Regions from separate parts of the Exiguobacterium sp. s64 genome, predicted to be linked through region 2. Evidence: riboswitches for the same ligand, from Rfam matches in the RefSeq annotation. Region 2 holds a riboswitch; the other holds the start of a gene.
The links. A riboswitch is a leader RNA that binds a small molecule or an ion and turns the genes downstream of it on or off. The one in region 2 is predicted to bind S-adenosylmethionine.
Positions count from the first base shown of each region.

Region 1 (4,425 bases), on a different contig from region 2:
TGAACCATTTTCGCAAGATGTCCGTCCTTGGTTGGAGCATATGGAGTGTTTTACTCATATCAACGATCACCTTGTTCGCTACAGGCGTATTAAACATGCCGGCCATCGAGCCGTTACCGTTCATCTTGATTGCGTTGCTCGTCATTACTTTTCAAATGGACTCCATTGAACGGAAAGGCGTCTACTTTACCTTTTCGGAAAGCATCGTCTTAATCATTTTCTTATTCTTCGATTTCGAGACGGCACTGTTCGTCAATCAAATCGGGCTAATCGTCTTTCAATTCGTCAACTTAAAACCGCGTGTCGCGCTTCGGCGCTTCCGCTTCACGTATCCGTGGAACGCCATCACATCATTTTTGGAAATCGCAATCCCAGCCAGCGTGTACTTGGCACTCGGCGGTGTGACTGGTCTTGGCTTCTATTCCCAAGACTCGTTTCTGCCGCTTGCCGGCTTGATTGTGGCCATCATCTTAAACACGGTCGTACAAAAGTATCAAGTCGGTTGGTGGTTCCGTGTCGATATCCCGGTCCGCGACTTTCTAAACATCGCGTTTTACACGTATATCGTCAGTCTCGTCTTCATTTTAGCAGCCTCGCTCTTCCGTGAGACGAACTTGCTTGTCGTCAGCAGTATCGCCGCCGCACTCACCTTCTTTATTAAGCGGCTCATCATCCAGAAAGGTCGGCAAGACGCCTTCAAATCGTTGATTGAACAATATGATGAGGCAAAAGAAGCCGTGTCGTTGTCGCAAAGCGAGGCGCAAGCCATCGAGGTGTTCCTCAGTCAATGTGAACGACTCAACGAGTACGACGAAGGGTTCGTCGAGTTCAAACTGTTCGACCGCACACTTTACTTTGATTTAAAGACGCGCCAGCCGATCGATCGCCACGTCGTCTTTGATTTACTCGATGCAACCTATCCGAACGAAGCCACGGTCGAGTATGAGATGCGCTTTGAATGGGACGCCCCGTTATCGAACGAGTTCGATGAAGACTATCATAGCTTCATCTCGGTCCGTTCCGAGGAAATCGAAGGCATCCGCACGTGGCTCGTCATGACCGGCGAGCACGTCTATGGCTATCCGCCCATCATTCAACGCGAAATCGTCAAACTGCTCAAATCGTTCAATCGAACGATCAGCCGCTGCCATGAACGCGACCGCCTCTATACCGAGAGCCGGACGGACAGTTTGACACTCCTTGCCAATGCCCGGGCTTTTTATGAATACGGGATTCAGCAAATTTCGGACGGGTCGATGTATCCGATTTCCGTCGCGATGCTCGATATCGACTTTTTCAAAAAAATTAACGACACGTACGGACACCAAGTCGGAGACAGCGTACTCCAAGAGTTCGGCCGCCGCATCCGGCAAGTGCTCCGCACCGATGATTTCGCAGCCCGTTATGGCGGGGAGGAGTTCATCTTGCTGTTGAACCGGTGCGATGTCGAAGCAGCCGTCGAGATTGCCGAGCGCATCCGTCAACAGATCGAGACGAAACCGTTCCACGTCGACGGAATCGACATCCCCGTGACAGCCTCGATCGGGGTTGATACGATTCAAGCGTTCGGGGACAAACGTCTCGACGATACGATTCGCAACGCCGACCGGGCACTTTACGTCGGCGGAAAGTATGCCGGACGCAACCGCGTCGCCCATTATAATTTCTTGACGTCCTGATTCGCCCCCACGTTCATCACGTGGGGGTTTGCTGTTGACAAGCAGATTTGAAACAGGTACGTTAGGGAACGTGTCTTATAACTAAATATCACAACTTTTTTATCAAGAGAGACTGAGGGACTGGCCCGTCGACGTCTCGGCAGCGGGTAACCTGTGCCAAATCCAGCGAGCAGTCTGCTCGAAAGATGAAAAAAGTGTTTTCTTGTAGAGAGAGCCTTTTTTCAGAAGGCTCTCTTTTTATTTTATGAATGAGGTGAATCGATTGGAACAACCGACAGCTAACAAATGGGCACTATTGCCTTTGCTCGTCTTCCTCGTCTTCTTTATCGGGGCAGGCATCTACTATAACGACTTTTATAAATTCCCGGTCCTGATCGCGGCGTTGATCGCGGTCATCGTCGCGGCGATGATGACGAAAGGCAGCGTCACTCAGACGGTCGAGCGTGTCGCCCAAGGTGCGGGGAACCCCGGCATTTTAATCATGGTCTTCATCTTCTTGCTCGCCGGAGCGTTCTCGAGTGTCGCCGAAGCAATCGGCGCAATCGACGCGACCGTCAATGCGGCGCTGACATTTTTACCGTCCTCGCTTCTACTGAGCGGTTTATTCGTCATCGCGGCTTTCATCTCGATGGCGATGGGAACGTCGACGGGCACGATTGCCGCCCTCGCCCCGATCGCGCTCGGTATCCACGAAGAAAGTGGCGTCAATATCGCCATCGCGGCGGCTGCCGTCGTCGGTGGTGCCATGTTCGGGGACAACTTGTCGTTCATCTCGGACACGACAATCGCTGCCGTCCGGACCCAGCGTACCAATATGCGTGACAAATTCCGAACCAACTTTTGGATTGTCCTCCCGGCCGCCCTTATCACAATCGTCCTCTTATCGGTGTTATCGAGTGGAGAATCGACTGTCGATGCAGCCGCGTTCGAATGGTATAAACTCATTCCATACCTCGCCGTCATCGCTCTCGCCTTGACCGGGTTGAACGTCATTCTCGTTTTGCTTGGCGGGATCGCCTTGACCGGCATCATCGGTTTGATCGATGGGAGTTTGGCTGTCACTTCATACGTCACGGCTATGGCAGACGGGATGATGGGTATGGCCGAGATTTCGCTCTTGACGCTCCTCATGGGCGGACTCGTCGGACTCATCTCACATAACGGCGGGCTCACTTACTTGCGTGACGCGCTCACGTCGCGGATTCAAAAACGTGCCGGTGCCGAATGGAGCATCGCCGGGCTCGTCAGCGCGACCAACGTCGCGACGGCGAACAACACGATCTCGATTCTTGTGGCCGGTCCGCTCGCCGCCAATATCGCCGATACGTATGACATCGAGCGAAAGAAATCAGCGAGTGTGCTCGACATCTTCTCGTGTGGCGTCCAAGGCCTGTTGCCTTATGGGGCACAGTTGCTCATCGCCGCCGAATTGACGAATACGGCGTCACCAGCGCTCGTCCCGTATATGTTCTATCCATTCCTGCTCTTCATTTGCGGAGGGCTGGCCATCGTCTTTAACTTCCCGCGTTTCAAAAAGCGCGCCTAACCAAAACGACCCTTTGAAGCACTAGCTTCGAAGGGTCGTTTGACGTTTCGTTTCACGTTCACGTTGAAGTTGTTCGTTGCGTTTTTTGAAGGCGCGCCGCTTGAGCAATTCCTCGAGACCACGGCTGATCGCCCAAAGGATAAACAGTAACAGTCCAAGCATCGATAAGCGGAACGGACTTTGAATAAACTCTTCCCACTGGTCACCAATGACCGAAAAAATCAAGACGACAAGCAGTTTCCCGAACCCCGCCGCCATGATGAATGTCCGAAGCGGCATTTGAATGAGGGCGAGTAAGTATGTGATCAAACTGACCGGGATGAACGGGAGCGAATATAAAAACCCAAGCGAGATCGGGCTCATATGGTTGATGCGTTCCAGCCAATATACCCCTTGTTTATGTTTTTCGAGCCACCGTGTCATCGGTTTACGGAATACGTAACGGACGGCTGTAAAGACAAGAATCGTCCCTAGTAAACTACCGACCCAAGACAATAACGTCCCGAGCAAGAACCCATACGTGGCCGCGTTCGCCGAAATGATGAGGACGAGCGGAAGAAATGGAAAGATCGCCTCAAGGAACGGCGCCCCTAGTCCCGCCCATGGGCCTCCCGGAAGCTCTTGCAGCCATTCAATCAGTTGGATAATCCATTGTTGGAGTGATGTGAGCATATCAGTTTCCACCTTCGACTTTCATTAATACCTTTTACCCGATTTCGCTCAGGAAGACGCATCCCCCTGCACGCCAGTAAAAAAAATAAAAAGTATTTGCGAAATTTCGCTGTGATATCTATCATATAATATGGACTTGTGGTTGCAGGCAAGTCCGCTCGTCGAACGACACAACCCAACGTTCGTTTTCCTGCAAAAAACTGAACACAGGGGAGTAATAACATGGAAACAAAACCAATGCGGGTCTTGCTGTACTATAAGTACGTCAACATCGAAGACCCAGAAACGCTCACACAAGAGCACCTCAAGTATTGTAAGGACCTTGGCATCAAAGGACGGATCTTGATTTCTTCCGAAGGAATCAACGGAACGTGCTCTGGGACTTGGGAACAGACCGAGCAATACATGAACGACTTGAAAGCGAACCCGCTTTTCAGCGATATCGAGTTCAAAATCGATGAAGTCGAAGAGCATGCGTTCAAAAAAATCTTTGTCCGTCATAAGAAAGAGCTTGTGACGTGGCGCTTT
Region 1 is NZ_JACSLH010000005.1:34,113-38,537, forward strand. It holds gene KNP64_RS08925 (GGDEF domain-containing protein) at 1-1,679, shown strand, start outside; SAM riboswitch class I at 1,776-1,871, shown strand; gene KNP64_RS08930 (Na+/H+ antiporter NhaC family protein) at 1,924-3,225, shown strand; gene KNP64_RS08935 (TVP38/TMEM64 family protein) at 3,247-3,897, opposite strand; gene trhO (oxygen-dependent tRNA uridine(34) hydroxylase TrhO) at 4,120-4,425, shown strand, end outside.
Region 1: another riboswitch for S-adenosylmethionine. It lies ahead of KNP64_RS08930 (Na+/H+ antiporter NhaC family protein); the one in region 2 lies ahead of msrA (peptide-methionine (S)-S-oxide reductase MsrA).

Region 2 (4,425 bases):
CAGAGACACGATCCATAGTAAGTCCCCCTTAGAATAATGATGTCTTACAATCATTACCCGCTACCAGGTGACTTAAACCGGGCACAGACGCAAAAAAGTCACCCCTCAAATGAGTGGTGACTTCGATAATGGAGCATAGCGGGCTCGAACCGCTGACCTCCACGCTGCCAGCGTGGCGCTCTCCCAGCTGAGCTAATGCCCCGTTCGAAAATTATTATATCATCCTAGTAAAACATTTGGCAATGGGTATTTTTAAATTTTTTTGAACAAAGTTTAATCCGGCCAAAACGTGGGAAAATCATGAGTAATATTATTCTACGAAAGCAGGTGTCATCCATGGAAATGATTTTACTCGCACTCTTACCTGCCTTGATGTGGGGGAGTATCCCGCTCATCGTTTCAAAAGTCGGCGGTAAGCCGATTCAACAGTTGATTGGGACGACGATTGGGGCGATGGTGATGGCGGTCATCATCGCACTCGTCTTCAGTCCGGAGTTCACGACTCTCGCGCTCGTGACCGGTTTCATCTCCGGTGTGTTCTGGGCACTTGGTCAATATTTACAGTTCCAATCGTTCCAAATTTTAAGTGTATCGAAAGCGATGCCGATCAGCACCGGCATGCAACTCGTCGGGACGTCCTTGTTCGGCGTCATCGTGCTCGGTGATTGGCAGACGTCGACCGAACTGTGGCTCGGGTTCTCGGCGCTCGTGTTGATTATCATCGGGGCGGCGCTGACGTCGTATCAACAGAAGAAAGACAGCGACAGCAGCGGCGCCTTGAAAAAAGGCTTGCTCGTCCTGCTCGTGTCGAGTATCGGGTACGTGACGTACGCCGTCTTGACGAACTATTTCGAGGTCGACGGTATCACGGCCATCTTGCCGCAATCGGTCGGGATGTTCATCGCGGCACTGTTGTTCAGCCTGCGTGAGAAAGACGTCAAAAAGTTCGATCCGAAGACGTTCAAAAACATCTTGGCCGGTCTGGCCTGGGGAATCGGGAACTTCGGTCTGTTCGTCTCGAGCGGTGAGGTCGGCATCGCGACGTCATTCGCCTTATCCCAATTGAACGTCGTCGTGGCGACACTCGGCGGAATTTATCTATTGAAAGAAAAGAAGACGACGAAAGAACGTGTCTTCGTCTTTATGGGAATCGGGCTAATCGTCGTGGCCGGATTCATGCTCGGGATTGCGAAAAGCTAAAAAGACGGGTCCAGCGACCCGTCTTTTTGCTTACCAGGCTTGCTCGATGAATGCGTCGCGCCCAGATTTCTTCCGGTCCTCTTTATAGTGGGCCGGATTTTTTTTATGGAAGTCTTGATGGTACTCCTCGGCCGGATAGAACACATCAGCCGGCAAGATTTTCGTGACGATTGGCTGTTTGAAGCGTCCGCTCGCCGCGAGCTCGTCCCGGCTCTTCTCGGCCGCGATGCGCTGCTCCGCCGTATGATAGAAGATGGCCGGCGCATATTGGCTGCCTCGGTCTTGGAACTGGCCGCCGTCGTCGGTCGGATCGGTCTGAATCCAATACAGTTCGAGCAGTCGCTCATATGCGAACAGCGTCGGATCGAACGTGATCTCGACGACCTCGTAGTGTCCCGTCGTCCCTGTCTTCACTTGTTCATACGTCGGATCGTCGACGTGACCTCCCGTATAACCCGATACGATCGATTCGATGCCAGGTTGTTCCTCGAACGGCGTCACCATGCACCAAAAACACCCACCTGCGAATGTTGCTTTCTCCATTATCTTGTCCCCCTTAGGTTAATTCCCAAAAAAAAGCGCCCATGTCATCGACATGAGCGCTCTGTCATATCGGCCAAGGCTTACGCCTTGCTGGAAGTAGCACCTTGCCGAAGCAGGTTGCTGTGAAGTCATAGAGCCAGGTCTCTCGTTCACTCAAGATATCGATATGTAGTTGGTGACAGCATCATACCATCTGCCTCGAAGTGACGTCAACGATTTGATTTTCGTCGGAGTTTCAGCAAAGTGGCACCGATAATCAAAACGATGAGCCCGATTGAGATTGGCAAGACGAACGGCAGGTCGCCGGCATACAGTTGCAAGAAAAACAGAGCGAACACGGCAAGCAAGACGAGCACGTACGAACGGTTCATAGTAACCTCCCTTTTCTTTCAGTGTACCAAGTTACACATTCGTTGGCGAACGAAAACAGGAAATCAAATGTCGATAGCGAATACCATCGAGTGACCAAAGGAGGAATCAATATGACTGACACATTTGATTTTATGGAACTCGATATCGAAACCGCCCATCGCGGATATAAAGAAGGAACGTTCACGGCGCGTGACGTGACGGCCTATTATTTGACCCGGATCGCCCAGTTCAACGACAAACTGAAGGCGGTCATTCAAGTGAACCCGGACGTCTTGTTCGAGGCCGAGTCGGCTGACCGGGCATTTCGTCGCGGGCTACGCTTGCCGCTACTCGGCATTCCTGTCTTGATCAAAGACAATGTCGAGACAGCCGGACTCATGAAGACGACGGCCGGGGCCGTCGCACTCGCGCATCACTTCGCAGGCCGGGACGCCCATCTCGTCCAAAACCTGCGAGCGAGCGGGGCCATCATCCTCGGGAAAGCGAACTTGTCCGAATGGGCCAACTTTTTGACCGAGGGCATGCCGAACGGCTGGAGCGGCGTCGGTGGGCAGGCGCTCAATCCATATGGGGATAAGCTCGATGTCGGAGGTTCGAGCTCAGGTTCGGCCTCTGCGGTTGCAGCGAACCTGACACTGCTCGCTGTCGGTAGCGAGACGAGCGGCTCCATCATCCATCCGAGCGTGCACAATGGCATCGTCGGCATCAAACCGACCGTCGGCCTCATCAGTCGGAGTGGCATCATCCCGATCTCGCGGTCGCAAGACACGGCGGGACCGATGGCACGAACGCTCGAAGACGCGGTAAGGGCACTTGAGGTGATGGTAGGGGAAGACCCGGCGGACCCGGCGACACTCAACCTCCCGGCCGGTCCGCCGTATCGGACGTGCCTCGACGAGCGCCAAGCGGTCGGGATGCGTGTCGGGATCGTCAAGGCTGATTTATCAGCAGAAGAACAAGCATTATACGGTGAGGCGACCGAGCTGTTGAAACAGAGCGGCATCGACCTTGTCGAAGTCGAGCTGCCCGCCCATGATACGCTCGACCAAGGCGATATTTTGTACCACGAGTTCAAACTCGGGATCGAGGCGTACCTGGCCACGACGACACTCCCATACGAGACGTTGTCTGATTTGATGGACTGGAACAACAGACATCCTGAGACGATCCCGCACGGACAAAAGACGTTCGAAAAGGCGGAAAGATTGTCGGGACGTCTCATCGAGGCGGCCTATTTGACGCGCCGGCTCGATGACGTGCGTGACGCCAAGACGGACGGACTCGACCGCCTATTAAACGAACAACAGTTGCACGCGCTCGTCTTGCCTCACGATTTGAACTATGACATGGCGGCAAAAGCCGGGCATCCGACCATCACGATCCCATATCGCTTGAAAGCGAGTGGGGCGCCGTTCGGCCTATCGTTCACCGGGACGAGTTATGCCGAACGTGACTTGATCCGTCTGGCGTATGCGTTCGAGCGACATATTTCGCGTCCCGTTCCACCGTTATAAGAACGTTGCACCCGTCGTCCACGTCCGCTACAATGGTACGTATGCGGATTGAAGAAAGGACAGATAGCAATGAAACCATCTATATACGGGCTGACGTTCGATCAGCTGACAGAAGCGTGTGTCTCTTGGGGATACAGCGCTTTCCATGCGAGACAAATCTGGGACTCGCTCTACATCGACCGAGTGAAACAAATCGAGGACATCTCGGTACGGGCCGAGGTGCGTGAGGCGCTCGCCGCCGAATACGTCATCTCGACGCAAGACCTGTTCGTCAAACAAGAGGCGGGCGACGGGACGGTCAAATTTTTACTTAAACTACACGACGGGCACTATATCGAGACTGTGCTCATGCGACATAAGTACGGCCGTTCGGTCTGTGTAACAACGCAGGTCGGGTGCAATATCGGCTGCAGCTTCTGTGCGAGCGGTCTCTTGAAGAAGACACGTGATTTGACAGCGGGCGAAGTCGTCGAACAAATTATGACCGTGCAACACTACTTGGACGAAGTCGGCGAAGGGGCCCGGGTCAGCCATATCGTCGTCATGGGAATCGGCGAACCGTTCGATAACTTTGACAACTTGGTCGACTTCCTGCGTGTCGTCAAGGACGAGCGCGGTCTCGCGATCGCCCCGCGTAAAATCAACGTCTCGACGAGCGGACTTGCCGACAAGATTTACAAGTTCGCGGACCTCGATTTGCGCATCAACTTGGCGCTGTCGCTCCATGCGCCTAACGACGCGCTACGGACGCAAATCATGAAAATCAACCGGGCGTTCCCGCTCGACAAGCTCATGC
Region 2 is NZ_JACSLH010000002.1:103,275-107,699, reverse strand. It holds gene KNP64_RS04115 (four-helix bundle copper-binding protein) at 1-16, opposite strand, end outside; tRNA gene KNP64_RS04110 (tRNA-Ala) at 130-202, opposite strand; gene KNP64_RS04105 (GRP family sugar transporter) at 337-1,200, shown strand; gene msrA (peptide-methionine (S)-S-oxide reductase MsrA) at 1,231-1,743, opposite strand; SAM riboswitch class I at 1,808-1,908, opposite strand; gene KNP64_RS04095 (hypothetical protein) at 1,953-2,114, opposite strand; gene KNP64_RS04090 (amidase family protein) at 2,226-3,629, shown strand; gene rlmN (dual-specificity RNA methyltransferase RlmN) at 3,699-4,425, shown strand, end outside.